One region of the Lysobacter sp. CA196 genome, then DNA from elsewhere that is predicted to be linked to it. Evidence: riboswitches for the same ligand, from Rfam matches in the RefSeq annotation. Region 1 holds a riboswitch; each other region holds the start of a gene.

Region 1 (7,523 bases):
GCCCGGCGCGGCCGACCGCGCCGTACACGCTCAGGCCGCTGGCGTCGCGGGTCCATTGCGTGCTCAGGCCGGCCATCGCCACGCTCGGCAGGAAGAAACGGTATTGGTTGCGTTGCAACTGCGACATCGGCGTGTTGATCGCGCCCAGGCCGTTGTCGAGGCGCCAACCGCCGTCGACGAACAGATTGCGCTGCCACACGGTCGCCGCGCCGCCCCAGCCGCTGTCGTCGGCGAAGCGGTCGCGGTCGCTGTGGAAGACGGTCGCGTCGAGCGACAGGCTGCCCCAGTTCGCGGTTTCCCGGAATCCACCGGCGGCCAGGCCTTGCTCGCCGAAGTGCTCGGCGCCGCGCTCGGTGTAGGCGGCGTTGAGCTCGACCCGGAACGAACGCGGCAGGCCGTCGCCGTCGACGACCTCGTCTTCGTCGGGCGGCAACGGCGCCAACGCCTGCGCGGCGATGATGCGGTCGCGGTAGACCGGCACCGGCGCGTCGGCCGCCGATGCCGCGGGCGCGGCCGACGCAAGCGTGCAGGCGACGCAGATCGCCAGTCTGCGCCGGGCGAGCCTTCGGGCGGGTCTCATTTGTCGATGCGTACGTCGAGTTCGAGGCGCTGGCGGCCCCATTCCAGTGCGCCCTTGAGGGTCAGCGGATAGACGATCGGCGGCGCCGGCGTGGCCGGGTCGTCGCCTTCCGGCACCAGCGCAATCGAACGCGTTTCGCCGGGAAGAATCGGCAGACTGGACGGTGCGAGCGCGAACTTGCGGCCGCTCGCGTCGACGCCGTCGACCAGCCCTTCGAGGCGGGTATGGGCCTTGCCGGTGTTGCGGATGTCGAGCACCGGCAGTCGCCGGCCGTCGACCTCGCGCACCCGGCTGGCGACGTGCTGCAACTGCGCCGCGACCTCGCCGATGCCCAGGTAGACGATGATGCCGATGCGCCCGGACACCGGCACGGTGATCTGGTCGCCGATCATCTCCGGCGCGCCTTCGAGCAGGATCGCGAAACGGCATTCGGTGGGCGCCGCGTGTTCCGGCACCACCACCTCGAAGCGATAACGGCGCTTGCCGTTCGGCGCGATCTCGATCTGCGCCGCTTCCAGGCCGACCCAGGGCCGGCAACTGTCGGCCGCAAGCGCTTCATCGAATACCGCCGCGCCCTGCGCATCGAGATGCCAGTCGGCGGTCTTCAGGGTGTAGCGACCGACCGCATTGGAGATGTTGGAAATCTCCACCACGTTGCGATAGGTGGTGCCCGGCTTGGCCGTGTCTTCGAAGCGCGGCGGCGAGACCAGGGCGGAGAAGCCCTGGGCGAAACCAGGGCCCGGAATCGCCACAAGCGAGAGCGACAGCGCCGCGAACGTCAAGGCATGGCGCAGGACAGCGGTACGCATCAGAGATCTTCCACGTCGATTTCGAAAGAGAAATTGAGTTGCTCGGTACGCACCAACTTCTGTCCGTCGGCCTGGATGGTCAGGCGGATGGTGTCTTCGAGCAGGCCGGCCGGCATGGCGCCGCTATAGACCAGGGTGCGTTCGCCGGCGCGCAAGCTGCCCGGCAGCAAGCGGCCCTGGGTGGTCCAGGCGGCGGTGATCGGGCCGCTGGCCTGCGCCGGCAGGGTCATGTAGACGCGGCCACTACGGCCTTGCCAGGGCGCGAGGTTCAAGCGCACCCACACCGTCAGCGCACCGGACACCGTCGGCCGCTCGCCGCTGCGCGGCGCGACCGAGTCCCACTGCATGCGCAAGGTGTTGGCGGTGACCTGGCTGGCGCTGTCGTCGACGCGATGGGTACCGGCGTGCGACGGCGACATCGCGCCGAACAGGATGCAGGCGACGATGGCGTGCTTCATGGCGCGCTCAAGGTGTAGACCACCTGGCCGGTGTAGGTACCGGAGGCGACGACGGCGTCGTTGGCGTAACTGAAGGTGTGGCAGCTTTCGCGCCAGGTGTTGACCGGGAAACTCGCCAGGGTCTGCGGTCCGCCGCTGAAGGTGCCGGCCAGGATCGGCTGGGCGCCGGTGTCGTTGTTGCCGCTGCTGGTCCAGCTGATCTGCGAAAACGCGATGGTGCTGCCGGCGCCGTTGCTCAGGCCCGCCGCCGGCGCGGTCGCGGTCAGGGTCGCGGTGCCGGTGCTGCCGGGCAGACGATAGAAACCGCCGACGTAGATCTGCGCCGGCACGTTGCAGAAGGCGAAGCCGTCGTAGGAACTGTTGGCCTGGGTGGCGTCGGTGGTCATGACCTGATCGGCGCCGTTGCCGAGCACGGCCGCGGGCACCGTCACCGAGACTTTGTTGATCGCCCCGCCGCGGCCGGGCGTGCCGCCGCTGGAGTAATTACCGGTGAACACGCCGTTGCCGACCCGCAGGTAGACCATGCGCGCGCCCGGGGAAATCGTGACGACGAAGGCCTGGGCGGTGTCGAACCAGCCCAGCGCAAGCAAGAGCAGCACCCAGCACGCCGGGCGTAAGGACAAAGCCATGTCGGGGCCTCGGAAGTCGGAGCCGTTGCCGCACTGCGGATCGAGTCGGAACCGTTCCCGCAACCGCGGGGCGGACCGGAGCCGTTCCTGCACTGCGGGGTGGACCGGAGCCGTTCCCGCGACGCGGGAACGGGGATGTCGCAAAGGACGTCCGGCTTGCGGCTTACGGCATCGAAGCCGTGTAGGTGACGCGGCTGTTGTTGGCGTTGACGCCGCCGTAGACGCCCGGAGCGACCACGTTGTTGTTCTTGTACTTGTAGGCCCAGACCGCATCGCGGTTGACCAGCTTGCCGGTGCCCGGCGCCACGGTCGAGGTCGTGGTCGCGCCGTCGGCCAGGGTCGGATGGGCCAGCGCCGTCGCCGACGACAGGATGGTTTCGGTCGTTTCGATCTGGCTGTAGGAGATGGTGTCGCCGGCGACACCGTTGTTGAGCGCGCCCAGGGTGGTCGAGGTCAGGGTGATGGTGCCGTTGTTGCCGACCAGCTTGGCGGTGACCTTGCCGTCGTTGAGGTCGCCGGAGGCGGCGGTGGCAGCGATGCCTGTACCACCGATACCGACCTGAGCGGCCGGCACGACGAATGCGATCTGGTTGACCGTGGTGTTGGTCGTGTAGTCCGCGCCGCTGCCGACGCGCAGGAACAGGATCTTCGGGATCGTGATCTGGAAGTCCAGCTTGGCGCTGGCGGTAATCGGGGTGCCGGTGCCGGTGGTGTACTGCGATTCGGCTTGGGCGAGCATCGGTACGGCGGCAAGCAGCGACAGGGCCAAAAGGGACTTCGTGAGCGTTCGCATTATTGGGTTCCAGGGAGGTCGAAGGCGCCGGGGCTCCGGGCGCAGGCCATAAAAACGCACAAAGTATGCCAAGGAGTGACATTCGGCACATTGCTTGTTAAGCATACGTGAGCCGCGTGCGACTAATGTCACACTACTGACGTTCTCCGTCACACCTCGCCGTGCCCTGTCAATCCCGGCCACGCTCTGTACAGGTCGCCCCTTCCGCAGTTGCGGCGTCCCGCAGCGATCGGTCGGCAGCCGCTTTCGACTCGTTCAACGCATCGAGACCGCGCCGTCCGCGGCCGACGCCGGCCCTCCGATTCCGCCCTTCGCCACGGCTCCATGCCGATGCGGCCGATGCCCCTCGTCAGCCTGCCGCCCCGCCCTACGGTCAGCCCGAATGCTGCCGCCGGAACGGCCTCACTACACTGCCGTGGCGACCTCCCGCCCTGGAGCAGTGCCATGTATCCCTCCGATATTTCCGGCCCCTCCCGTCAATGCCTGCCGCCGATCGACCCGGTCGTGCCGGCGCCGCTGACCCCGGTGCAGCAGCAGGAGCTCGCCCAGCGCTATGCCCCGATCCTCTACTTCCATCCCCAGGAAGAAAATTTCCTGCAGGACCCGAACACGTATATCGAGCAATCGACCCTGCGGCAGGAACGCGACTTCTGGGGCGACAAGGAACTGCACGGGCTCGGCGAGGTGCCGGCGGACGAACTGGCGCAGATCGGCCCCGACAACAAGAGCGCCGACAGCCAGTTGTTCCTCGATCACCAGAACGAGGAACTCGGCGACGGCGTTCGCGACGGCGACCTCGGCAACAGCAAGAATCTCTACGAATACGACCCCGAAACCAACACCATCACCTACCACCTGTTCTATTCCTACAACGACGGCCCGCCCGGCCTCGGCGACGTGCAGAACCACGAAGGCGACTGGGAAAAGATCACCGTGCAGCTCGACGACCAGTACCAGCCGACCGCGGTGCGCTACAGCGCCCATGGCGGCTTGAACGCCGAGCGCTCCTGGGCCGACACGCCGAAGGAAGACGGCCGCCCGGTGTCCTACGTCGGCCAGGGCTCGCATGCGAACTTCCCCGAGACCGGCTCCTGGAAATCCAAGGCGCCCGGCATCAACGATTCCGCCGAGACCGGCGGCGTGCGCTTCGACCTGGCCGGCCAGCCGGCCATCGATGTGACCACGCAGGAGTGGTATGGCGGCCACGTGCTGTGGGGCGAACGCGGCAGCGGCCAGGAATTCGGTATCGGCGAGACCACCGGCCCGACCGGACCGTCGGCCGACAAGGGACCGATCGTCGCCGGCGACGCCGACCCGTCGCTGCAGCCGATCGACGAGAAACCGGGTTTCCCCTTCTACGGTCCGTATCCGCCGTTCTTCTTCCCGCGCTGAGCGCGGGGGCGGAGGCATGCCCCCCTTTGTAGGAGCGACGCAAGTCGCGACCGCGGGATGCGCAGATGCGACAGCGCCGACGCCATCCATCGAAGTGGCGTCCTTTCGCGGGGTAGGAGCGACGCAAGTCGCGACCGCGTCGCAATGGCCTCGCGGCGCCTCTCTCAAGCAAGATCAAACGCGAAGAGCTTCCGCCACTAAAGTGGCGGAAGCTTTTGGCGTTTGATCTTGATCTTGATCTTGCGTGAGCGATACGCCGCAAGATCGAAAGAACGCGGTCGCGGCTTGCGCCGCTCCTACCCCCGCGAAAGGACACCGCTTCGATGGGCGACATCGGCGTTGTCGCCGCAGCGCGTCCCGCGGTCGCGACTCACGCCGCTCCTACAGACAGGCCCTGCAGGCGTCAGGACATTACAGTGCTGCGCACCGTCGCTCAGCCCGATCCTTGTCCCCATCACTCCTCAGCGGCGTATCTCGAACCCCGGGTTCTCATTGAGCGACCCATCCGCCTCCAACACCGCATAACGCTCGCCATCGGGATGGAACACCACCGGGATCGGTTCCCGGAACAGCGGCCGGCGCACGAAGCGCAGCTCCCAACGGAAATGTTCCAGAGTCGTCAACGCGTCCCGTTGCTCCGGGGTCAGCCCGGCGCGCAGCGCCACCGTGCTGGTCTGCCCGGTTCCGCGTCGTTCGCGATCGACCATCGGGTACTGCTCCTCGGAGATAGGTATTGCGCTTACGCCATGATCTTGCAATGACCTGAGAATGTCACCCCGGTCGCAGTCCCGCGCCGGATTCATGCAGGTCCAGTCCCAACCTCAGCCGACGCCAGCCGAGCGAACGCCGCCGATGCTCCCCATCGCGGTCCCGCGCGCCTGTCGAATTTGCCCCTGCTGCAGCCATCCCCGCCGCACCAGCCATTTCGCCTGCATCGCTGCACGGAATATCCGCCGCCCATCACAGTATCGATCGACGCTCGACGTTTCGTGTCCGACCGAGCACAGGCGGCGGCTTGCGAGATGGCGATACGCAGCTCGGTCGATGCGCGAAGCATGGTCAACTGCGCCGATCGGCGCAGTCCGGCGATAAACGCATCGCCCCGCATTCCATTCGCCGCGGTGCGGTGCGATGCACGACGCGTGGCAGAGCACGCCGACGACAAGATGAATGCGGCACCGGACGAATTCGACGAGGTCATCGTGCGAGCGAGCGCGCAGCTTTGCGCAGCGCAGCTTGTCCGCATGCGATCCGGCGCCTACACTCCGCCGGCCACAGGTGTCCTGCCGCCGTACCGGCGAGCAGGGTGAAACGGGAAGCCGGTGCGAGTCGACAGACTCCATTCCGGCGCTGCCCCCGCAACGGTAGGCGAGAACACCCGACTCAATACCACTGCGATTTCGCGGGAAGGTGTCGGGGTGATGCGGATCGAGCGCATCGCTCGCAAGCCCGGAGACCGGCCAGTGGCGGGCATCGCATGCGATGCCGTCCTCGGGTGTTGCGGTGGGCAACCGGACGGGCTGGCTCGACGCGATGTCCGTTGCGTGGAACCGACTTGTCTTGCTCCGCAATCCCCGTCACGCGGGTGAGCGACACGGAGCTGAAACAATGAACGATATGAATCGCGTCGCGACCGAAGTCGCGACGGTCAAGTTGCTGATCGACGGCGCGTTCGTCGAATCCCGGTCCGAACAATGGCGCGACGTGGTCAATCCGGCCACGCAGACGGTGCTGGCGCGCGTGCCGTTCGCGACCGCGGACGAAGTCGACGCTGCGGTGCGTTCGGCGCAGCAGGCCTTCAAAAGCTGGCGCAAGACCCCGATCGGCGCACGCGCACGCATCTTCCTCAAGTACCAGCAGCTGATCCGCGAGCACATGGGCGAGCTCGCTGCCATCCTCACCGCCGAACAGGGCAAGACCCTGGCCGATGCCGAGGGCGACGTGTTCCGCGGCCTGGAAGTGGTCGAGCACGCCGCTGCGATCGGCAACCTGCAACTCGGCGAGCTGGCCAACAACGTCGCCAACGGCGTCGACACCTACACCTTGCTGCAACCGCTCGGCGTCTGCGCCGGCATCACCCCGTTCAACTTCCCCGCGATGATTCCGTTGTGGATGTTCCCGATGGCCATCGCCACCGGCAACACCTTCGTGCTCAAGCCGTCGGAACAAGACCCGCTGGTGACCATGCGCCTGGTCGAACTGGCGCTGCAGGCCGGCGTACCGAGGGGCGTGCTGAATGTCGTGCACGGCGGCGAAGACGTGGTCAATGCGATCTGCGACCACCCCGACATCAAGGCGGTGTCGTTCGTCGGTTCGACCCAGGTCGGCACCCATGTCTACAACCGCGCTTCGCTGGCGGGCAAGCGCGTGCAGTGCATGATGGGCGCGAAGAATCACGCGGTGGTGCTGCCCGACGCCAACAAGGAGCAAACCCTCAATGCGCTCGCCGGCGCTTCCTTCGGCGCGGCTGGGCAACGCTGCATGGCCGCCTCGACCGCCGTGTTGGTCGGCGAAGCCCAGGCCTGGATTCCCGAGCTGGTCGCCAAGGCGCGCACGCTGAAGGTCAATGCCGGCACCGAACCCGGCACCGATGTCGGCCCGGTGATTTCCTGCGCCGCGCGCGAACGCGTCGAAAGCCTGATCGCGTCCGGTGTCGAGCAAGGCGCGAGGCTCGAACTCGACGGCCGCAATCCGTCGGTGCCGGGTTACGAGCGCGGCAATTTCGTCGGCCCGACCATCTTCTCCGGGGTCAAGCCCGGCATGCGCATCTACGACGAGGAAATCTTCGGCCCGGTGCTGATCGTGCTGGCCGTCGACACGCTCGACGCCGCGATCGAGTTGATCAACGCCAATCCGAACGGC
Region 2 (7,523 bases), on a different contig from region 1:
CGAGCCGCGCGTCCAGATCGCCGAGTTCGCCCGCCGCGACCAGGCCGAGGTGACGTTCCGGCAAGGCCAGGCCGGGATCGCGCGGCAAGGCGCCGAGCCAGCGCAGGTCGGCCGGCAGGCTCTCGCGCAACAACTGCGCGTGATAGGCGCTGCCGATGCGGTTGGCGGCGACGCCGTACACCTGCAGGCCGTCGCGATAACGCGCGAGCCCGGTCGCCAGGGCGCCGAAGGTCTGCGCCATCGCCGAGCCGTCGATCACCGCGAGCACCGGAATGCCGAGCCGTTGCGCGAGGTCGGCGCTCGACGGCGAACCGTCGAACAGCCCCATCACGCCTTCGATCAGGATCAGATCGGCCTCGCCCGCGGCCGCGTGCAGGCGCGCACGCACGTCCTGCTCGCCGCACATCCACAGGTCGAGCTGGTAGACAGGTTGCCCACTGGCACGCTCGAGCACCATCGGGTCGAGGAAATCCGGCCCGGTCTTGAACACCCGCACCTGCCGCCCCTGCCGCGCATGCCAGCGCGCGATCGCCGCGGTGACGCTGGTCTTGCCCTGGCCCGAGGCGGGAGCGGAGACGAGCAAGGCGGGACAAGCTCGGGACTCGGGACTGGCTCGGGACTCGGGACTGGGGACTCGGGACTCGGTCGAAGCCGCGGCGGTGGCCGCAGTCGCGGGCGTGCCCAAGGACACGTCTGATTTTTCGTTGCCAGAAGCCATATCGCTCGTCCCGTCAGTGCCTACGAATCCCGCTTACGAGTCCCCAGTCCCCAGTCCCCAGTCCCGAGTCCCGAGTCCCGCTCTAAAGTTCAATCCCCTTCTGCGCCTTGATCCCCGCCTTGAAGGCATGCTTGATCACGCGCATCTCGGTGACGGTGTCGGCCGCTTCGATCAGGGCATCGGGGGCGCCGCGGCCGGTGATGACCACGTGCTGCCGTTCCGGGCGGGCCGCGACCGCGGCGAGCACGTCGTCGAGCGCGACGTAGCGATGCGCCAACGCTATGTTCAACTCGTCGAGCAGGACGAAGTCGTAGCCGGGGTCGGCCATCATTTTCGCCGCGATCGCCCAGGCCGACTGCGCGGCGCGGATGTCGCGCTCCTTGTCCTGGGTCTCCCAGGTGAAGCCCTCGCCCATCACGTGATAGTCCAGTTCCTCGAAACGCCGGAAGAAGGCCTCTTCGCCGGTCGAGAAACTGCCCTTGATGAACTGCACCACCCCGCACCTGAAACCGTGCCCGAGCGAACGCGCGAGCATGCCGAAGCCCGAAGAACTCTTGCCCTTGCCGTTGCCGGTGTTGACCACCAGCACGCCGCGCTCGATCGTCGCCTGGGCGATCTTGCGGTCGATCAGTTCCTTCTTGCGCTGCATGCGTTCGCGATGGCGTTCTTCCGTGCTCGCGGCGAAACCGGCGCGGTCGGCCGGACCATTGGTGTTATCCGTGCTCATGCCGTCGCTCCGCTGCGCTGGCGCAGCAGCAGGCTGCGCGCAACGGTGTAGACCACGAAGGCCAGGCCGACGTAACCGGCCAAGGTGCCGAGTGCGCGCGGGTAGTACTGCGGAATGCGGTCGATGAAACCGGCCAGGCTCGCATCCGGGTAGCGGCCGGACAGAAAATAGAACCCGCCCTTGGAAATCAGATACGCCACCACCGAGGTCGCCAGCACCACCAACACCAGCCGCGGCACCGTGGCCCAGTGGTCGCGATGCACGCGCGCATAGACGCGTCCGCCCAACCACAGGGCGCCGTAGGCCAGGGCCAGCGCCCAATAGGCCGGCGACAAGCACCAGTCGGTGATGCGGCCGAGCGCCAGGCTGCCCAGGTCGAGCGCCGAGGACAGCACGAAGAACGCCGGGAACGCCCAGACCGGGCGCAGCAAGGCGCCGACCAGGAAAAACACCGCCCACGACGCGCTGGGCAAGGCGTCGACGCTGGCGAAGTGTTGGCCGCGGGTGCAGATCATCAGCAGCGCCAGCGACGCGCCGGTCGCGATCAGCGCCTGCCGCGATTCCAACGGCAACGCCGCGGCGGAGGCGACGGGAAGAGGGTTCGACATGCTCAAGCTCCGGAACGCGAAGGGACGGCTATCAACGGTTCGTGGTCGGCTGCGAGGCCGGCGGGCGCGCAATGCGGGCGATCGCCGCATGCGCGACCAGCGCGACCGCGATGTAACTCAAGGTGGTGCGTACGAACAGCGGGCCCCAGCGCCAGACTCGGCTCAGGTATTCGGCGACGTTCGGCTCCGCGTAACGGCCGCCGAACCAGTAGAAGGCGCCGTTGGAAATCAAAAACGACAGGCTGGCGGCGACCAAGGCCACGCCGAAGACCCGCGCGAAGCCGCGCCAGCCGGCCGGCATGCGCGGCGCATACCAGCGCCCGGCGTACCAGAGCACGGCATAGGCCAGCAGCAGGAACGCATACGACGGCGTTACACAGTAATGCGCGAAGAAATCCAGGCCGCGCCCGGTGATCGCGAAGTAGTCGATGCCGACCGCGGCGAGCAGGAAACCGACGAAGCCCAGGTGCCGGCGCAGATACAGACCGCCGAGGAAGAACACCGCCATCGAGGCGTCGGGCAGATGCAGCAGATCGCCGAAGTGATGAAAGCGCGTGGCGATCATCACCATCAACAACAGACACGACAGGCTTAATTGAATGGGACCGGGCAAGTTTTTCATCGGCGACTCTCGATAGGCGCCGGCAACACGGTGGTTGCCGGCAAAGCCCGCGGGCGCGGGCCGAGGTGCTGATCCGTCAGCGGGAAGGCCGGTAACGCAAGGTCAACAGATAGTTGCGGCCGGGCTGGTTGTAGAACGCGGCGGTTTCGTAACGGCGATCGAACACGTTGTTCGCCGCCAGCTGCACGCTCCAGGCTTCATTGAACACATAGCCCAGGCGCAGATCGGTGAGCGCATAGCCGGCGAGGCGACGCGTATTGGCCAGGTCATCATAGCGATCGCCCGCGGCGTAGACGCTGGCGCCGAACGACCAGGCACCGTTGGCGACCGCGAAACGGCGGTCGGCGTCGATGCGCGCGCTCTGCCGCGCGCGCCGCGGCAGCAGCTTGTCGCGGCTGGCGCTGCGGCTGTCGTTGCGCGGGTCCAGCCAGGTCGCGCTGGCGCGCAAGTCCCAGTCGGCCAGGCGCGTGTCGAACACCGCTTCCAGGCCGCGGATGCGCGCACGGTCGACGTTGCCGGGCAGGCCGATCGATGCATCGAACGCGATCAGGTCGTCGATGTCGCTCTCGTAGGCGTTGAGCGACCACACGTGCTGGCGGCGCTCGCCGTGGGTGCCGCGCAGACCGATCTCGACGCTACGCGAGGTTTCCGGCGCCAGCGCGGCATTGCCGTAGCCTGGGTAGTACAGCTCGTTGAAGGTCGGCGCCTTGAACGCGGTGCCGTAGCTCGCGGTCAGACGCAGCGCCTCGCTGAGGTTCCAGCCCCACAACAGGCTGCCGGTGGTCTCGCCGCCGAACTGGCTGTCGTCGTCGCGGCGCAGGCTGGCCTGCAACGCATGCGCGCCGAAACTCTGCTGCCACTGGCCGAAGGCGCCGCGCAGGATGCGAGCGTCGCGGGCATAGCGGGTGTTGCTGTCGATGCGGTCGCGCTGCCAGTCGAAACCGAGGGTGAGCAGGCCGCTGCCGAGGCCGATGTCGCCCTGCACCGAGCCGAGCTGGCGGCGGGTTTCGAAGGTGCTGGAGTACTTGCCGTTCTTGTAGGTGTCGCTGAGGTCTTCGCTGCGGCCGGCGCTGGCGCTGAGGCTGACGCGATCGCTGGGCCGGTAGCGCAGCTTGGCGCCGGCGACCTGCTGCACGCCGTCGGCCTCGTTGTTCTGGCTGCCGTCGTACTGATTGTGGTTTTCGGCGCGGAACAGACGCGCTTCGGCGTCCCACTGCTCGTTGAAGCGGTAACCGCCCTGCAAGGTCAGCGAATCGCTGCGATAACCGTCGCGGTCCGGCGAGTTGGTGAAACAGCCGGCGCCGCCCGGCGAAGGCTTGCCGCGGCAGGCGTTGATGCCGTCGGTGTCTTCGTGGGCGGCGTTGATCGAATACCAGCCGCGCTCGCTCTTGCCGGCCACGCCGGCAGTACCGCGATGGGTGGCATAGCTGCCGATCGAAGCGCTGAAGCTCGGCACGAACGCGCCCTGCGGGCGCCGGGTGAAGATCTGGATGACGCCGCCGATGGCCTCGGAGCCGTACAGGCTGGAGAACGGGCCGCGCACGATCTCGACCCGTTCGATCTGTTCGACCGGAATGTCCTGCAGCGAGGCGCCGCCACTGGTCGCCGAACCGATCTTGACCCCGTCGATCAGCACCAGCACATGGTCGGACTCGCTGCCGCGCAGGAATAGCGAGGTCGCCTTGCCCGGGCCGCCGTTGTTGGCCAGCGAAGCGCCCGGCGTGCCGCGCAACAGCTCCGGCAGCGACGACGGCTGCAGGCGCTCGATCTGCGCTCGATCGATCACCGTCACCGCCGCAAGCGTGGCGTCCTGGGTCTGGGCGGTGCGGCTCGCGGTGACCACGACCTGGTCGAGATCGACCGCGGGCGCGGCCAGCGCCGAGGCGGCGAATGCGGAGCCGGCGAGCACGAAAGCGCAGCGCGCAGGAAGGCGCGCAAGGCGCAGGGATTCGGAAAAACGGAACGTCACAGTCGGCTCTCCATGGCCGCGCCTCACCCGCGCGGTCTAGATCAGGTCGTGACAGGGAGACGGCGGAACGGAGACGGCGCGCGCGCCGATGCCCCGAGACACGGCCCTCCGCCTGTCGGTTCGCGCTCCGGGCCGGTCTCCGGGCTTGCGAGCGGAGTCGGTCCGAGATCGGACCGGGTCTCCCGTACCGCGCCTTCCCGTGTCGGAACACAGTGGCTTCGTGCGGTGCGTGTACTCGCTTACCGTTGCGGGGGCAGCTCCGGATTGACCGACCTGGCGAACGCCAGAGCGGGGACCGGATTCCCGTTTCAATCGCCGATTATGTGTCGGCGATCACCTTGAGCGCGTGCATCTTAGCAGTGGTGCGCCGTGGGGATGCCACCGGATTTTCGCGCAAGCGCGCTTTGAAGTGCTGGATCGCGGCCAGGCGCCTCTCACGGGGACGTGATCCCCCCAGTCATCCTCGCGCAGGCGGGGATGACGGCTGGAAAGCGGATGGCGACTTGAGGGGATTCGAACCTTCCGGCCCAGCACAGCGGGCACCGATCCACCCCCGGGTTCCGCAAAGAGTGTGCCACTACCACTTTTCTACTACTTGCGTTAGGCAAGATTTGGCCGCTTGATTGACCGGTTGTTACGTTCGTGTTAAATCAAAATGACATCGCTGTCATCACCACCAAGGAGTCGTCATGCCCGTCCGCCGCACCTTCGCCGGTTCACGTCACCCTCTGGCCCTCGGCCTCCTGGTAGCGCTCGCCGCGCCGGTCCACGCGCAAGACGCGCCGCAAAGCGATCCCAAGACCCTGGACCAGGTCATCGTCACCGGCACCCGCGTCAGCGACCGCACCGTCGCCGAGTCCACCGCGCCGATCGACATCATTACCCCGGAAACCCTGGAAGCCACCGGCACGGTCGAGCTGGCCACCGCGCTGTCGCGCGCCCTGCCCTCGCTCAACTTCCCGCGCCCGGCCATCACCGACGGCACCGACGCGGTGCGCCCGGCGCAGCTGCGCGGCCTGGCCCCCGACCAGGTGCTGGTGCTGGTCAACGGCAAGCGCCGCCACACCACCGCCCTGATCAACCTCAACGGCAGCCAGGGCCGCGGCTCCTCGCCGGTCGACCTCAACGCCATTCCGATCGCCGCGATCGAACGCGTCGAAGTGCTGCGCGACGGCGCCTCGGCCCAGTACGGCTCCGACGCCATTGCCGGCGTCATCAACGTCGTGCTCAAGGGCAGCGGCACCGGCGGCAGCATCGCCGCGCGCTACGGCCAGTACAGCGCCGGCGACGGCAAGCAGTACCAGTTGTCCGGCGACACCGGTATCAAGCTCGGCGAAAACGGCTGGCTGCACCTGGCCGCGCAGGGCGGGCACCAGGACCAGACCAACCGCGCGCGTCCGTTCCAGGGCCGCGTCGAGCAGCGCTACGGCGATCCCGAGATCGACCAGGGCGCGTTCGCCTACAACGGCGAATACAACCCGACCGACTACCTGAGCTTCTATTCGTTCGGCAGCTACAGCGAACGCGACGTGCTGTCGAACGGCTATTTCCGCTTCGCCGGCGACCCGCGCAACATCCCGGCGATCTACCCGAACGGCTTCCTGCCGCAGATCCACAACGTCAGCAAGGACCGCGCCGCGGTGTTCGGCCTGCGCAGCGAAACCGCCGGCGGCACCCAGATCGACCTGAGCTACAACTACGGCCACAACGGCCTGACCTTCGACATCGAGAACACCCTCAACCGCAGCCTGGGCCCGACCTCGCCGACGCAGTTCTACGCCGGCGCGCTGGAAGTCACCCAGCACGTGCTCAACCTGGACTTCACCAAGTCGATCGACTTCGGCTGGCAGTACCCGGTGACCCTCGCCTGGGGCGCGGAATGGCGCGGCGAGGAATTCTCCGAACGCGCCGGCGAGCCGCTGTCCTACGCCAATGGCGGCGTGGCTGCGCCGAACGGCCAGATCATCCCGGGCGCGCAGGTGTTTTCCGGCTTCCGCGCCAGCGACGCCGGCGACTTCGACCGCCACAGCTATTCGGTCTATATCGACGCCGAAGCCGACCTGACCGACAAGTTCTCGCTCGGCGCCGCCGCGCGTTACGAGACCTACAGCGATTTCGGCGAAACCACCTCGGGCAAGCTGTCCGGCCGCTACGCCTTCACCGACAAGGTCGCGCTGCGCGCCACCGCCTCGACCGGCTTCCGCGCGCCGTCGCTGCAGCAGCAGTTCTTCCAGTCGATCGCCACCAACTTCATCAGCGGCATCCCGTATGAAATCGGCACCTTCCGCGTCGACAACCCGGCCGCCATCGCCCTGGGTTCGGAAGCGCTGAAGGCGGAAGAATCGACCAACTACAGCCTGGGCCTGGTACTGCAGCCGGCCGACCAGCTCTACATCACCATCGATGCCTACAACATCCAGGTGAAGGACCGCATCCTGCTGTCGGAAAACCTGACCAGCACCGCGGTGCGCAACTACCTCAACGCCAACGGCTATCCCGGCATCGGCGGCGGCCGTTACTTCACCAACGCCGTCGACACCGACACCAAGGGCGTGGACATCATCGCCACCTACGGCTGGGACGTCGGCTCGGGCAAGTTCAACCTCACCGCCGGCTACAACTATTCGAAGACCGAGATCGACAAGATCGCCCCGAACCCGCCGCGCCTGGCGGCAATCGACCCGGCCGCGGTGCGCATCGGCCGCACCGAAATCGGCCGCATCACCCAGGGCGCGCCGCGCGACAAGTTCTTCCTCGCCGGCGACTGGAAGACCGGCAACTGGAACTTCACCGCCACCACCACCCGCTACGGCGAGTTCACCGAGTTGCACGCGACCGACCCGCGCCAGGACCAGACCTTCGGCGACGAATGGACCCTC
Region 3 (7,523 bases), on a different contig from region 1:
TGCTGCACCGCACAATCCAGTCGTTCTCCGTCTGGACCTTTCAGGAGCTCAGCCATGTACCAGCAATTCAACGAACAGTTCGCCGCCGCTACGCGCCAGTTCGCGGACACGGCCGCTCAGGTCAACCGTCTGGCCCTCGACAACGCCGAGGCCGTGTTCGGCCTGCAGGTCGCCGCCATCGAAGACCGCGTCAACGCCACTTTCGCTTTCTTCGGTGAAGCCGCCGAAGCCCGCGACCTGGAAGCCTTCAAGACCCTGTGGCCGAAGGGCGCGCAGATCGCTCGCGAAAACCTCGAGCGCGCTGTCAGCACCGGCCAGGAAGCTTTCGGCCGCACCGTGAAGACCAACGAAGCGATCGCCGAGCTGGCCAAGTCGCAGATCGAAACCGCTGCCAAGGCCACCCAGGCCAACGTCGAGAAGGCCGCCAAGGCCGCGGCGAAGGCGACGGCTCCGACTGCCGCCGCGACCAAGTAAGCGCACCGTCTCTCTCTCCGGCCGTCATGGCGGATGCGAAAAACCCGGCAGCTTCGGCTGCCGGGTTTTTTGTTGGCCGCGATTTTGTTGCCCGCGATTCGGCCTCGCTAATCGCCATCGGCCTGCGACAGGCCGCCAACCACGCCGCAAACGCATCGCCGCGCTAGAACAGCGGCTGCAAGCGCGCGGCCAGGGCCTGCGGATCGGGCGAGGCGACGTACGGCAAACGCCCCCAGCACGGCACCGGCAGACGCCGGCGCAGGATCTCGAAGTTGTCGTCGGCGCGCGCCATGTGCGGATCGATGTCGTTGGCGATCCAGCCGACCAGGCGGGCGCCGTCGGTCTGGATCGCGCGCGCGCTCAGCCGCGCATGGTTGATCGCGCCCAGGCGCAGGCCGACCACCAGCACCACCGGCAGGTCCAGCGCGCGCACCAGGTCGATCTGGTCGAGCGTGGCGCTGATCGGCGCGGCCCAACCGCCGACGCCTTCGACCACCACCGTGTCCGACTGCGCCGACAAGCGCGCATGCGCGGCGAGGATCGTCGCCAATGCGATCTCGACACCGGCCTGCGCGGCCGCGAGTTCCGGCGCCAACGGCAGCGGCAAGGCATAGGGATTGACGTCGTCGTAGCGCGGCGTCGGCGCACTCGCCGCCTGCAACAGCAAGGCGTCCTCGTTGCGCCAACCCTCGGGCGTACGTTCGCAACCGCTCGCCACCGGCTTCATGCCGACCGCGCGCAGGCCGTGCGCGCGCAAGGCGTGCAGCAAGCTAGCGCTGGCCACCGACTTGCCGATGCCGGTGTCGGTGCCGGTGACGAACACGCCGCGCGGAAACACCGCGGATGCGTCCGTTGGTCGGGAGGCGGCCTCCACCGGGGGCTGGGTGTGACTCATCTCGCGCTTTTCCCTGGGGCCTGGAGTCCGCCATGGTAGTGGCGACGGACGCCGCTGTTACACTCCGATGATGTTCACAACCTCCGCACTATCGGGCGGCAAGCCCGAGCAATACGCGCAACTGGTCGCCCAGGCGCGCGGTTTGCTCGACGGCGAACGCGACCGCATCGCCAACGCCGCCAACCTGTCGGCACTGGTCAACCATGCGCTGCCGGAACTCAACTGGGTCGGCTTCTATTTCTACGACGGCGAAGAACTCGTGGTCGGCCCGTTCCAGGGTCTGCCCGCCTGCGTGCGCATTCCGCTCGACAAGGGCGTGTGCGGCGCGGCCGCCTCGACCCGCCAGACCCAACGCGTCGCCGACGTGCACGCCTTCCCCGGCCACATCGCCTGCGATGCCGCCTCGCGTTCGGAAGTGGTGGTGCCGCTGGTCCATGGCGACGCCCTGATCGGCGTGTTCGACCTCGACAGCCCGGTCCCGGACCGTTTCGATGCCGACGACCAGGCCGGCCTGGAAGCGCTGGCGCGTGTGTACGTGGAGACGCTGGCATGACCGCGACGAAGATGCGCAACATCGGTCCCAAGAGCTCGGCCTGGCTGCGCCAGGTCGGCCTGCGTACGCACGAGGACATCTCGGCGATCGGCACGGTCGAAGCCTTCATGCGCGTCAAGCGCGCCGGCTTCAAGCCGACCCTCAACCTGCTGTACGCGATCGAAGGCGCGCTGCTGGACTGCCATTGGCAGGAGATCAGCGACGAACGCCGGCAAGAGCTGATCCAGGCCGCCGAGGCCGCGACCGCCCTGCTGCCGCCGCCGCGCAACAAACCGGCCGCCGCGCCGGTGCACACCACCATGCACGCCGAAGAACGCCACGACCCGTTCGAGCCAAGCAGCCACGACGGCGGCGGCCAGGACGACGACGGCGCGGCCGACCACGACCGTCCCGGCGGCCGCGACGAGGAAGACGGGCGCGACTGAGCCCGTCGGCGCCGTCCCCAGGCTCCCTGCCCCTACCGGTGTTTTGGCCCCGGGCGCCGGCTTCGCGTAGACTGCGCACCGCTTCGAGGTGACCCGGCGGCTTTCTCCATCGCCGGGTTGAAACGGGAAGCCGGTGACGCGCCCTCTCCTGCGGGAGGATCGGCGCCAGTCCGGCACTGCCCCCGCAACGGTAAGCAAGTCAGATCGCGGCAACCGCCACTGTGCTCGGCACGGGAAGGCGCCGCGACCGGCAGCCCGACCCCGTCGGCGCTGCGCTTGCGAGTCCGGAGACCGGCCTTGAGGCGCCACAGGTTGCGATGCGGAGGGCGTCGCGGCGGCTGCTATCCGGCTGTCTCCACGGCCCGCTGCCTCCTCGCAACCGTCTTCCGCCGTCGTCGTCGCGCGCCCCCGGGCGTGCGCGCTGGAGCTGTCCCCATGTCCGTCCCCAACACGCACGCCACGCGCGCACTGAACCTGTCGCTCGCCATCGCCTGTGCGCTCGCGCTGCCCACCGCCGCCATCGCCGCTCCGGCCGGCGAGGCCACCGACCTCGACGAGGTGGTGGTCACCGCCAACCGCACCGCGGTCAGCGTCAACGACACCCTGACCCCGGTCGACGTGCTCGACCGCGAGACCATCGAGCGCAGCCAGGCACGCGACCTCAACGACCTGCTGCGCGGCCGCGCCGGCATCACCATTTCGAACCAGGGCGGCGCCGGCAAGCTCACCACCCTGTTCCTGCGCGGCAGCGAGTCCGACCACGTACTGGTGCTGGTCGACGGCATCCGCGTCGGCTCGCCGACCTCGGGCCTGGCCGCGCTGCAGGACTTGCCGCTGGAACTGATCGACCGCATCGAAATCGTGCGCGGCCCGCGCTCGAGCCTGTACGGCGCCGACGCCATCGGCGGCGTGATCCAGGTGTTCACCCGCCGCGAGAAGCAGGGCTTCGCGCCGCGCATGCATTTCGGCGGCGGCAGCAACGACAGCCTCGAATTCGGCACCGGTTTCGGCGGCCGCAACGACCGCGGCTGGTTCGGCGCCGACTACAGCTTCCGCAAGACCCAGGGCATTAATGCCTGCCGCGGCGCCGGTTTCCCGATCTTCGCCGGCTGCTTCACCGACGAGCCCGATCGCGACGGTTACGAAAACCACGCCCTGTCGCTGCGCGGCGGCCTCGAGTTCAACGAGCAGTGGAGCATCGAAGGCCAGGCGCTGCGCGCCGAAGGCGAGAACGATTACGACGGCAGCTTCGTCAACCGCTCCGAGACCGTGCAGCAGGTGATCGGCGGCAAGCTGCAGTGGCGTCCGTCGGAGACGATTCACCTGCAGTTGCTGGCCGGCCGCAACGTCGACAGCTCGGATAATTTCCTCGGCGAAGTGCCGATGGGGTTTTTTAAAACCGATCGTGATAGCGCCACGCTTCAAGCGGATTTCACCGTGGCCGAAGATCAACTTCTTACGGTTGGTTTTGATTGGCTGCGCGACCGGGTCGACAGCGACACCGTGTACGACGAAAGCGAGCGCGACAACAAGGCCGGCTTCGTCCAGTACCAGGGCCGCTTCGGCGCGCAGTCGTTCGAGGCCAGCGTGCGCCGCGACGACAACGAGCAGTTCGGCGGCCACACCACCGGCGGCGCGGCCTGGGGCCTGAACTTCGCCGAGCGCTGGCGCGTCACCGTCGGCTACGGCACCGCGTTCAAGGCGCCGACCTTCAACGAGCTGTACTACCCATTCTTCGGCAACGCGACCCTGCGCCCGGAAGAGTCCAAGACCTGGGAACTCGGCCTGGCCTATCGCGGCGAGCGTTTCAACGCCCGCATCGACGGCTTCGACACCCGCGCCGACGACCTGATCACCTACGACTCGTCGATCAACCTGCCCAACAACATCGACCGTGCGCGCATGCGCGGCGCCGAGCTCGGTATCGACACCACCTTCGCGCAGTGGACCCTGGCGGCGAGCGCGAGCTTCCTCGACACCGAGAACCGGGTCGGCTTCTACCAGGGCAACGACCTGCCGCGCCGCGCCAAGCACAGCGCGCGCATCGACCTGGACCGCAGCTTCGGCAAGTTCCGCTTCGGTGCGACCGCGGTCGGTTCGGGTTCGCGCTACGACGACGTCGCCAACAGCACCCGCCTCGGCGGCTACGGCACCCTCGACCTGCGCGCCGAGTACGCGATCACCCCGGCCTTGAGCCTGCAGGCGCGCGTGGCCAACGTGTTCGACCGCGAGTACGAAACCTCTTCGTACTTCAACCAGCCCGGCCGCGAGTGGTTCCTGACCCTGCGCTACGCACCGGTCAACTGAACGCGCCGATCAAGAGACCGGCGGATCGTTGAGCCTCGACGGAAAGCCCGGCATCGCCGGGCTTTCTGTTTATGGCGAAGGAACAGGCACAGGCACAGGAACAGGCACAGGCACAGGCACAGGCACAGGCACAGGCACAGGCACAGCGAGCGTACCCAAGCTCAGGTCGGCCGCAGTCCGCATTGCACCCAACTGCGGCCGGCGATGTCGGCGACCACGCCGATCATGCCGTGGCGCCAGCGCCCGTCCTCCGGCCCCGAGGCCAAGGCTTCGTAAAGCTGCGCCGGCACGCCGTCGGCGAGGCTGCGCAACTTGGCCGCGGCCTCGACGTCGTGATGGAACAAGCTCTTGGCCACGACGAAACAACTCAGCGCGCGCGGCGTTCCGTCCGCCGACAAGGCGATGCTGATGCCGACATGACGCGGCAAGGCGCCGCCGTCCACGACCGCTTCGAGCATCTCCATCAACGGCCCGGCATCGCCGAGCACCGCACGCGCCATCGCCACGAGCGCCGGCCGATCCAACTCGTGGCCCAGCGCATAGAACTCGACGCTGCCGTCGGGGTTCACTCCACTCAATCGCCAGGTCAACAAGTTCGAGCGCAGCAGGAAATAGCGATCCCGCCACACCGCCGGCAACCGCCCCGCATACAGATCGACATAGAGCTTGGTCGCGCGCTCTTCGCCATGGCGCGCCGACGCCCAGGCACCGAACACCAGCGGGTCGTCGCGTTGCAGTTCCAGCCACGGCGCCAGGTCGCCCTGCCAATCCAAAGCGCGCGCGGTCAGCATCAGCCGCTCGCGATCGGCTACTTCCGGCGCGGCGACCTCGGCGGTCCAACGCACCGTCGCCTCGCGCGAACTCCAGGAAAACTCGACCGGCATGCCGGTGTTGGTCAGGCGGCTGAAACTGCCGGCCACTTCCGGCCAGACCGAACGGCCGAGCGGCGCGAGCACGCCGCCCAGCAGGTCCGCGGCGGCGGCGGCCTGCGCCGGCAGCACCGTCCCGAGTCGCCGCAAGGTGGCGACGACCGGGCCGGCGATGTCGGCGCCGAGGCTTTGCTGCATCGGCGCGAGCCAGGCTGCCCCCAAATCTCCGCGCGTGCCGCCGCGCGTGTCGATGACGGTATCGCTGCGCATGTCACTGCACCGCCACCAGTTCTTCGCTCTCGGCGATCCACGCGCGCTGGTCGAACTGTCCCTGCATGCCGACGAAGGTGAAGCGCCGGCGGTAGTTGCGCAGGTCCTTGTTCTTCAGGGCGATGCGCAGCTTGACCGGATCGGTCTGGCTGCCGGCCATCTCGATGCGCTCGTTGCGCTTGTAGGCGCCGTCTTCGTACTTCACGTCGATGTAGACACGCTTGACCATGGCCGGGTCGAACACCGGGATGAACTCGAGCTGCAAGGCGTCCTCGAAACTGTCGTGGACGATCAGTTGCGGCACGTCGAGTTCGACCGGCGGCGTCGCCGGGTCCGGATTGGCCACGCCCTTGCGCCGCTGCACCAACTGATAGGTGACGCCGCGGTTGGCCGGGCCGGGCTTGGCGCCGCGCAGGCGCCAGGTCTTCGGGCCGGACTCCTTGGTCAGCTTCAAGGTGGTCTTCGGCTCGGGCTGCGAGTAACCGCGCGCCTGCAGCTTGACGTCGATCGAGTCGACCACGTCCCAATCGATATCGCCCGGAATCGCCTCGATGTGGCGGAACTCGACGTGCTCGTAGGGATTCACGAACATGGTCCGGTCTTCGGTCGAAGCGGCCGGGATCGTGTACGAGGTCCGGTCGGCGGCCCAGTCGGACTGCGGATCGAAGTGGTACTGATACGAGGCGTCGTAGTCGATGTCGCGGGTGGCGTTCATGAACACCTCGAAGCGCTTGACCCCGGTTTCGCCCGGCTCGAACACGAAGTCGGCGTGCTTGTGATCGCGCGGCTTGCTCTTGTCGCCATAGTCCAGGGCCACCTGCGCCGACAACAAATTGATCGGCTCGAACGCGATCGGCATGCTGGCTTCGACCACGAACTGGCGGAAGAACGGATCGTCGAGATCGATTTCCTTGAAGTACTTCGACTTGTCGCTGAGATCGCCGAGCATCAAGCCGAAGAAACCCTGAGGCGCATAGGTGCGGCGCGTGGCCTCGGCACGGTTGTAGCGCAAGGTCAGTTTCTTGCGCTCTTCCTGGCGCACGAACTTGAGCTTGAGCGACAGGCTCATCGCGGTCGGCGGTGTCGGCACCGTCGGTTGCGGTTGCGGTTGCGGTTGCGGTTGCGGTTGCGGCTGCGGCTGCGGCTGCGGTTGCGGTTGCGGCTGCGGTTGCGGCTGGGGTTGAGGTTGCGGTTGTGGCGCGACCGAAGCCGGACGACGCAGGCGTCCGCGCCAGCGGCTCGGCGTGGTCCCCGCGACGTTTCCGATCACATGCACCACCCGGTTGTCGGGATCGCCGCCCATCGGCGTATGCGAGCCGGGACGGCTGCTCGCCGGGACATCGCCGTGCGCATTGGCCGGAGTGACGGTGAAGTTGCCGCCGGTGCGGCGCACCACCGCCGCGGCGACATCGAGGCGGCGCTGCGACAACGCTTTGTTGCGCGCCGCACGCTGAGTCTCGTTCGCGCTGCTGACGTGCTCGTGGCTGGCGTAAGCCTCCAGGCGCACGTTGCGCGGCGGCGGCAGGCGGCGAATCCAGGCTTCCAGGCGCTCGCCACCGTGCTCCGGCCCGCTCCAGTCGCCGTCGCCTTCCATGCGCATGGTGCCCGAGGCATTCCAGTAACGGTCGTCGCCGAAGCGATTGGATGCAGGCCCGGTTCCGGGGTCTACCCGGTTATCGACATAAGCCCGGTACTCCGGCGAAGGCGGCGTCACCTGCCAACCCGTCGGC
Region 4 (7,523 bases), on a different contig from region 1:
GTGGCGGTCGGGGACGAAGTCGGCGATCTCGCTGCCGGCCGCACCGAGCCACCAGGCCAGGCCCCACAGGTAATACGGCAAGGCCGGCCCTGGGCTGTCGCTGCGACGATGGCTCCAGGCGCTGGCGAAACCGGCGATGGCGATCAGCAGGGCGCCGGCGAAGCTGGCGTTGAGCAGCGGTACTTGCGCGTCCCAGACCGCGTCGCTGGCGCCGATGACGAAGGCGAATGCGGCCGCGCCCTGCAACAGGAAGCCGACCAGCTGCGGCAAGCGACGCTGCTGGCGCAAGCCCAGCCAGACCATCGCCGCGCCTTCGAGCGCGAACACGCAGGCGGTGGCCTCGGCGGCGAGCGCCAGCGGAATGGCCAGGGTGGCGAAGCCCACGGCGAGCAAGGCATACGGCGTCGACAGCTCGATGAAGCGCCGATCGCGACGCAGCCACCATGCCAGTGCCGCATACAACGCGCCCAGCCCCAGCGCGCAGAACGCCAGCGGCATGCGATCGCCTTCGAGCAAACCGGCCTGCAGCGAGAACGCGACCAGCGGCGTGCCGAACACCAGGCAGCCGTCGATGAGGTCGCGGTGCCCAGCCGGACGCTTGCGCGCGTACAGCACCGGGATCAACAGATAGAAGGCGAAGAACAGCAGCAGGAAGGGCTCGGTGGTGGAGAAATGCTCGGGGCGGTACTTGAGCACGCCCCACAAGGTGCCGATGCCCCAGGTGAAGACGAAGCCGAGCAGATTGAGCACCCGCCACGGCCGCCACCAGGCGATCGCGAAAATGCCGGCATTGAGTACGGCGTAGTAACCGAACAGGGCGACGTGGTTGCCGGAACCGGTCGACAGCCAGATCGGCGCGAGGAAACCGGCGAGGATCGCGAACACCGCCAACGCCATCGCGTTCTGCCTCACCGCCAGTACGCCGGCCCCGGCCACCAGCACCACGCTGATCGCGAACGCCGCGCCGGCCGGTATCAGCTGGTACAGCTTGAAAGCGGCGAACACCACCAACAGCAGCACGCCGATCGCGCCGCCCTGCAGGCTCAGGGCGAAACTGCGCTTGCGTTCGCGCTGGCGCCAACCGAACACCAGCCCCGCCATCGCCGCGAGGGCGACGCCGGCCAGGCGCAGCTCGATCGGCAAATGCAGCCAGCCTTGGTCGGTGGCGTACTTCAACAGCGCGGCGACGCCGGCGAACAACACCAGCATGCCGACCTTGACCGGCACATTACCCTCGGTGAACCAACGCCGCAGCCAACGCGCGGCGACGGTGAATACGTCCGGCGGCGGCGGTGCGGCAGGCGCGCGCCAGGCCGCAGGCGCGGCGCGCGCAGCGGCCGGGCGGGCGGCGACGTCCTGCGGTATCGGCGGCGGCACGCTCGCGGCCGGCGACGGCGTGGGCGCCGAGACCGGGGCAACGGGTTTGGCTGGAACGACCGCAGGAGGAACAACCGTGCTGACAGGCGGCGGACGAACCGGCGGCGCTGTCGGCGGCGGCGCTTCGCGCGCGATCCGCTCGGCCAGGGTTTCGTCCCCGCGCTGGCCGGACCTGGCCGCGCTCAGCGACTCGGCTTGCTGCGCCACGCGACGCTCGAGTTCGGACACGCGCGATTTCAGTCCGGCGACTTGCATCAGCGCCACCACCAGCAGGACCGGCACCAGCAACAACCCCAGTGCCACTAAAACGATCAGTGCTTCCATCACCCGTCCCTGTTCCGTGCATCGTGCGCTTGGTCACGAACGTTACACCAAGCCGCAAGCCTTGAAGGACAAGGCTTCACGCATTCTATACACAGCTTGTTCACCACATATCGCGTTGACGGAATCGATAAACCACACTATGTTGTGCCCGTCGGTGCCGATCGCGAGATTGGCTCAATAGGGAAGCCGGTAAGGACGCAGCCAGCGCGACGTCCAAAGCCGGCGCTGCCCCGCAGCGGTATGGGAAACGAACGCTACCAAGCACTGGACGCGCCTCGCGCCTGGGAAGCGGTAGCCAGTAGGAGACGCGAGTCGTCGTGTCCCGAGCCCGAAGACCTGCCGACAGCCGCGCGTTGCACACCGCGCGGTACCGGCCCAGGAGTCTTCGGGGGAAGACGGCCGGTGTCGCAGCACGATGGCTTCGCTGTCGTGCTCGTTCCGTTGCGGCGCCGCCACGCGCGCCGACGCGGGATGCGCCCGTCTCGGGCCGCGCGACACCTCGCCTGCAAGCCCCCGAGTTCCGCGCCCGCGGGGGCACGGCCGTGCCATCGACGACGCCGCTGCGCGGCCGGTCGCCGATGGCGCGTCCGCGTTCTCCGCGCGTCGCCCTTCGCGGGAAGGTCGGCGACCCGTGCACCCACGCCCCGGAGTTACGCCATGACCACGCTCGCACCCGAATCGTCCGCCGCCTCCCCCGCCGCCGACACCGCCGCCAAACCCGCCCGCGACCCGCAAGCCGACACCGGTTTCGCGCTGACCCCGCCCGCGGCCAACCTGACCATGAGCGTGACCAAGCGCAACGGCCGCCGCGAGCCGGTCGACCTGAACAAGATCGTGCGCGCGGTGACCCGCAGCGGCGAAAACCTGTACGCCGTCGACCCGATGCGCGTGGCCACCCGCACCATCTCCGGCCTGTACGACGGCGCGACCACGCGCGAACTCGACGAGCTGTCGATCCGCACCGCCGCCCTGCTGACCGCCGAAGAACCCGAATACGGCCGTCTCGCCGCGCGCCTGCTCGCCGGCGTGATCGAGAAGGAAGTCGCCGGCATCGAGATCCATGCGTTCTCGCAGTCGGTCCAGCGCGGCTTCGACCTGGGCCTGATCAACCAGCGCCTGCTCGACTTCGTCCAGGCCAATGCGCGCAAGCTCAACGACGCGATCGACCGCAACCTCGACGCCAAGTTCGATTACTTCGGCCTGCGCACCCTGTACGACCGCTACCTGCTGCGCCATCCGACCGCGCGCACCGTCATCGAGACCCCGCAGCAGTTCTTCCTGCGCATCGCCTGCGCGCTCAGCGAAGACGTCGGCGACGCGCTCGCCCTGTACCGGCGCATGGCCCAGCTCGACTACATCCCGAGCTCGCCGACCCTGTTCAACGCCGGCACCACCCACGAGCAGCTGTCGAGCTGCTTCCTGCTCGACTCGCCCGACGACTCGCTGGAAGCGATCTACAAGCGCTACATGGACGTGGCCAAGCTCAGCAAGTTCAGCGGCGGCATCGGCCTGAGCTATACCCGCATCCGTTCGCGCGGCTCGCTGATCCGTTCCACCAACGGCCTCAGCAATGGCATCGTGCCCTGGCTGAAGACCCTCGACGCCTCGGTCGCCGCGGTCAACCAGGGCGGCAAGCGCAAGGGCGCGGCCTGCGTCTACCTGGAGCCGTGGCACGCCGACATCGAGGAATTCCTCGAACTGCGCGACAACACCGGCGACGAAGCGCGCCGCACCCACAACCTCAACCTGGCCAACTGGATTCCCGACGAATTCATGCGCCGGGTCGAGGCCGACGCCGACTGGTCGCTGTTCGACCCGTCCAAGGTGCCGCAGCTGACCGACCTGTGGGGCGAAGCCTTCGACCGCGCCTACCACGCCGCCGAAGCGGCCGGCCTGGCGACCAAGAAGGTCAAGGCGCGCGACATCTACGGGCGGATGATGCGCACCCTGGCGCAGACCGGCAACGGCTGGATGAACTTCAAGGACAAGTCCAACCGCGCCTCCAACCAGACCCTGCGCGACGGCAACGTCATCCACTTGTCGAACCTGTGCACCGAGATCCTCGAGGTCACCTCGCAGGACGAGACCGCGGTCTGCAACCTCGGCTCGATCAACCTCTCGCACCACGTCGAGATGTACGACGATCCCAGCTCTAATAAGGGCGTGGGCGCGTTCGATTTCGACAAGCTCGCCGAGACTGTGCGCTTGGCCGTGCGCCAGCTCGACCGCGTCATCGACCTGAACTTCTATCCGATCGAGACCGCGCGCCGCGCCAACCTCAAGTGGCGCCCGGTCGGCCTGGGCTCGATGGGCCTGCAGGACGTGTTCTTCAAGCTGCGCCTGCCGTTCGATTCGGAGCCGGCGCGCAAGCTCGCCCAGGAGATCGCCGAGGCGATCTACTTCCACGCTCTGTCGGCGTCGAACGAGCTGGCGATGGAACACGGCAAGCACCCGTCCTTCGCCGATACCCGCGCATCGATCGGCGAACTGCAGTTCGAGGCCTGGGGCGTCACCCCTTCGCAGCCCGAACGCTGGGACGCGCTGCGCAAGCGCATCGCCGAACACGGCCTGCGCAACTCGCTGCTGATCGCGATCGCGCCGACCGCGACCATCGCCTCGATCGCCGGCTGCTACGAGTGCATCGAGCCGCAGGTGTCGAACCTGTTCAAGCGCGAGACCCTGTCGGGCGACTTCCTGGTCGTCAACAAGTACCTGGTCGAAGAGCTCAAGAAGCTCGGCCTGTGGACCGCGGAGATGCGCGACCGGATCAAGATGGCCGAAGGTTCGATCCAGTCGGTGAACGAAGTGCCGGATGCGCTGCGCCAGGTCTATCGCACTGCGTGGGAGCTGCCGATGCGCTCGCTGATCGACATGGCCGCCGAGCGCGGCGCGTACATCGACCAGAGCCAGTCGCTCAATCTGTTCATCGAGAGCCCGAACATCGGCCAGCTCAGCTCGATGTACATGTACGCCTGGAAGAAGGGCCTGAAGACGACGTACTACTTGCGTTCGCGCCCGGCCACCAAGATCGCCAAGACCACGGTCAGCGCGCCGGCGGTCAGTGCACCGAAGCCGGAATACACCACAGACGAGGCGATCGCCTGTTCGCTGGAGAACCCGGAATCTTGCGAGGCTTGCCAGTAATCCTCCGACCCATCCAAAGCTTCATAGCTTTAGTCCCTCTCCCGTTTACGGGAGAGGGGTTGGGGTGAGGGCAAGCGCATCGCCCAGCTCGCGCAATCGACGATCCTCGCGCGCCCTCATCCGCCCTCCGGGCACCTTCTCCCGCCCGCGGGAGAAGGGATAAGCAACCTCTCCCGCATTCGGAGAGGACAGTAATCCAAGGAACCACCATGTCCACCGATTCAAATCGCCTGCTCCTCGATCCCGGTTTCGATCTCACCCTGCGGCCGATGCGCTATCCGCACTTCTACGAGATGTACCGCGATGCGATCCGCAACACCTGGACCGTCGAGGAAGTCGATTTCTCCCAGGACGTCAACGATCTCAAGCACAAGTTCGGTCCGGCCGAGCGTCACCTGATCGAACGCCTGGTGGCATTCTTCGCCACCGGCGACAGCATCGTCTCCAACAACCTGGTGCTGAACCTGTACCAGCACATCAACGCGCCGGAAGCGCGCATGTATCTGTCGCGGCAGCTGTACGAGGAAGCGCTGCACGTGCAGTTCTACCTGACCCTGCTCGACACCTACCTGCCCGACCCGAACGAGCGCGCCAAGGCTTTCGACGCGGTCGAGAACATCCCCTCGATCCGCGCCAAGGCCGAGTTCTGCTTCCGCTGGATCGATTCGATCCAGGGCCTGCAGCGCATCGAAACCCGCGATCAACGCCGCCAGTTCCTGCTCAACCTGATCTGCTTCGCCGGCTGCATCGAAGGCCTGTTCTTCTTCGCCGCCTTCGCCTACGTCTACTACCTGCGTTCGCGCGGCCTGCTCAACGGCCTGGCCTCGGGCACCAACTGGGTGTTCCGCGACGAGAGCTGCCACATGGCGTTCGCGTTCGAGGTCATCCGCACCGCGCGCGAGGAAGAGCCCGACCTGTTCGACGCCGACCTGCGCGCACAGGTGGTGAAGATGTTCGAAGAAGCGGTCGAGTGCGAATACCAGTTCGCCCGCGACGTGCTGTCCGGCGGCGTGGTCGGCCTGTCGCTGAAGGACATGCGCCAGTACCTGGAATATTGCGCCGACCAGCGCATGGCCCAGCTCGGCATGCCCAAGCACTTCGGCTCGACCAACCCCTTCGCCTTCATGGACCTGCAGGACGTGCAGGAAGTGACCAACTTCTTCGAGCGCCGCGTCTCGGCCTACCAGGTCGGCGTGCAGGGCGAAGTCGCGTTCGACGAAGCGTTTTAAAGCAAGAGTGAGAAATCAGGAGTGAGGAATGAGTAGAGCGGCTCCGGCCCCTGGCTCGCTCCTCACTCCTCTAAACTCACTCCTCATTCTTCACCCCTCTAAACTCATTCCTCAAATGATCGAAGCGCGCATGACCGAGATCGTCTTCCCCGACCACACCAACCACCTGGGCACGCTGTTCGGCGGCCAGGCGCTGGCGTGGATGGACAAGGCCGCCTTCATCGCCGCCTCGCGCTATGCCCGCCGCACGGTGGTCACCGCACGTTCGGAGCAGATCGATTTCCACACCGCCGTACCGAAGGGCGCGCTGGTCGAGCTGGTCGCTCGGGTGGTCGAGACCGGCCGCACCTCGATGCAGGTCGAAGTCGAGATGCACAAGGAAGACCTGCTCTCGGGCGAGTCGCAACTCGCCACCCGCGGCCGCTTCACCATGATCGCGCTCGACGTCGACGGCAAACCCACGCCGGTCCCGCCGCTGCCGCGCTGAGGCGCGCGGCCAGGACGATCAGGGCGCCGTGCCGGGCGTCTCCGACTCAGGCACGATCGTGCCCGAGCACTCGCCGCTCGGCTGCTCGCACAGCACCAGCGCGCGATACGACAAGCCGGCCCAACTGCGGCGCAAGCGCATTCCCAGCCGCGGTCGCTGCCGCAAGGACTCGTACAAAGACTGCGAGGTCTCGATGTAGCGCGAGCGATCTGCGCCATCGACGGCCGCGCCGTCGACGGTCGTGCCCTCCGGCTCGAAGCGGAAGCTCACCGTGACGCCCGGGCCGCCGTTCTTGCTCCAATGCGGTTGCCAATGCAGGTTGGCGGTCTTGCCGACGATCCATTCCTCGCGCCCCCAACGCGCGTTGTAGCGGTCCACCGACCAACCCAGCGCCATCCACATCGCGATCAGCACCATCAGCAAGGGCACCGCCGCAAGCAAGCGCCAAGCCCGCAGACTCGGCCGACGCCCCAGGCGATAAGCGCCCCAGGCCAGGCCGGCGATCAGCAGCAGGTTCCAGGCCCGCCACAAGCCGCTGGGTTCGACCGCCACCGGCCCACTCCCCTCGCTCAGCATCAACATCGTCATGATCAGGGCGACGGTAGCCGCGACGCCGATCAGGATCACGCTCATGACCTTCCATTCGGCCATCGCGACAGGGAAATGCTCGTTGACCGGGTCCTGCGTCGCGACGACTTCTTCCTGCTCGGGCATCTGCGCTCCATCGCCGCACCCTGCGGCCCACGCCAGCGTTACAAGGAGTGCGCGCGGAAGCAAGTTGCGGATATTTCGCCCATACCGCGCTGCCTAGACTCGTGGCACCCCCTTCGATGGAACCACCACATGCGTCTGGACGATTACCGCACCCTGGGCCGCTCCGGCCTGCGCGTCAGCCCGCTCTGCCTCGGCACGATGACCTTCGGCAACGACTGGGGCTGGGGCAGCGATGCCGACGAGGCGCG

The links. A riboswitch is a leader RNA that binds a small molecule or an ion and turns the genes downstream of it on or off. The one in region 1 is predicted to bind cobalamin.
Region 2: linked by a shared signal. The riboswitch ahead of btuB (TonB-dependent vitamin B12 receptor) and the one ahead of ACTOWK_RS21420 (CoA-acylating methylmalonate-semialdehyde dehydrogenase) in region 1 are both predicted to bind cobalamin.
Region 3: linked by a shared signal. The riboswitch ahead of btuB (TonB-dependent vitamin B12 receptor) and the one ahead of ACTOWK_RS21420 (CoA-acylating methylmalonate-semialdehyde dehydrogenase) in region 1 are both predicted to bind cobalamin.
Region 4: linked by a shared signal. The riboswitch ahead of ACTOWK_RS18345 (ribonucleoside-diphosphate reductase subunit alpha) and the one ahead of ACTOWK_RS21420 (CoA-acylating methylmalonate-semialdehyde dehydrogenase) in region 1 are both predicted to bind cobalamin.

The regions. Positions count from the first base shown of each region.
Region 1 covers NZ_JBQJIN010000036.1:12,729-20,251, forward strand. The annotation lists gene ACTOWK_RS21385 (carboxypeptidase-like regulatory domain-containing protein) at 1-580, opposite strand, end outside; gene ACTOWK_RS21390 (hypothetical protein) at 577-1,389, opposite strand; gene ACTOWK_RS21395 (hypothetical protein) at 1,389-1,847, opposite strand; gene ACTOWK_RS21400 (hypothetical protein) at 1,844-2,476, opposite strand; gene ACTOWK_RS21405 (hypothetical protein) at 2,640-3,269, opposite strand; gene ACTOWK_RS21410 (Vps62-related protein) at 3,714-4,661, shown strand; gene ACTOWK_RS21415 (hypothetical protein) at 5,123-5,368, opposite strand; cobalamin riboswitch at 5,921-6,140, shown strand; gene ACTOWK_RS21420 (CoA-acylating methylmalonate-semialdehyde dehydrogenase) at 6,279-7,523, shown strand, end outside.
Region 2 covers NZ_JBQJIN010000002.1:189,773-197,295, reverse strand. The annotation lists gene ACTOWK_RS03550 (cobyrinate a,c-diamide synthase) at 1-583, opposite strand, end outside; gene cobO (cob(I)yrinic acid a,c-diamide adenosyltransferase) at 801-1,445, opposite strand; gene ACTOWK_RS03540 (hypothetical protein) at 1,442-2,053, opposite strand; gene ACTOWK_RS03535 (hypothetical protein) at 2,085-2,675, opposite strand; gene btuB (TonB-dependent vitamin B12 receptor) at 2,752-4,620, opposite strand; cobalamin riboswitch at 4,758-5,000, opposite strand; gene ACTOWK_RS03525 (TonB-dependent receptor plug domain-containing protein) at 5,334-7,523, shown strand, end outside.
Region 3 covers NZ_JBQJIN010000004.1:58,351-65,873, forward strand. The annotation lists gene ACTOWK_RS05435 (phasin family protein) at 55-474, shown strand; gene bioD (dethiobiotin synthase) at 638-1,312, opposite strand; gene ACTOWK_RS05445 (GAF domain-containing protein) at 1,440-1,922, shown strand; gene ACTOWK_RS05450 (TfoX/Sxy family protein) at 1,919-2,347, shown strand; cobalamin riboswitch at 2,417-2,661, shown strand; gene btuB (TonB-dependent vitamin B12 receptor) at 2,783-4,654, shown strand; gene ACTOWK_RS05460 (hypothetical protein) at 4,816-5,793, opposite strand; gene ACTOWK_RS05465 (hypothetical protein) at 5,795-7,523, opposite strand, start outside.
Region 4 covers NZ_JBQJIN010000024.1:72,071-79,593, reverse strand. The annotation lists gene ACTOWK_RS18350 (DUF2339 domain-containing protein) at 1-1,701, opposite strand, end outside; cobalamin riboswitch at 1,837-2,059, shown strand; gene ACTOWK_RS18345 (ribonucleoside-diphosphate reductase subunit alpha) at 2,359-4,845, shown strand; gene ACTOWK_RS18340 (ribonucleotide-diphosphate reductase subunit beta) at 5,055-6,074, shown strand; gene ACTOWK_RS18335 (acyl-CoA thioesterase) at 6,190-6,561, shown strand; gene ACTOWK_RS18330 (hypothetical protein) at 6,580-7,275, opposite strand; gene ACTOWK_RS18325 (aldo/keto reductase) at 7,405-7,523, shown strand, end outside.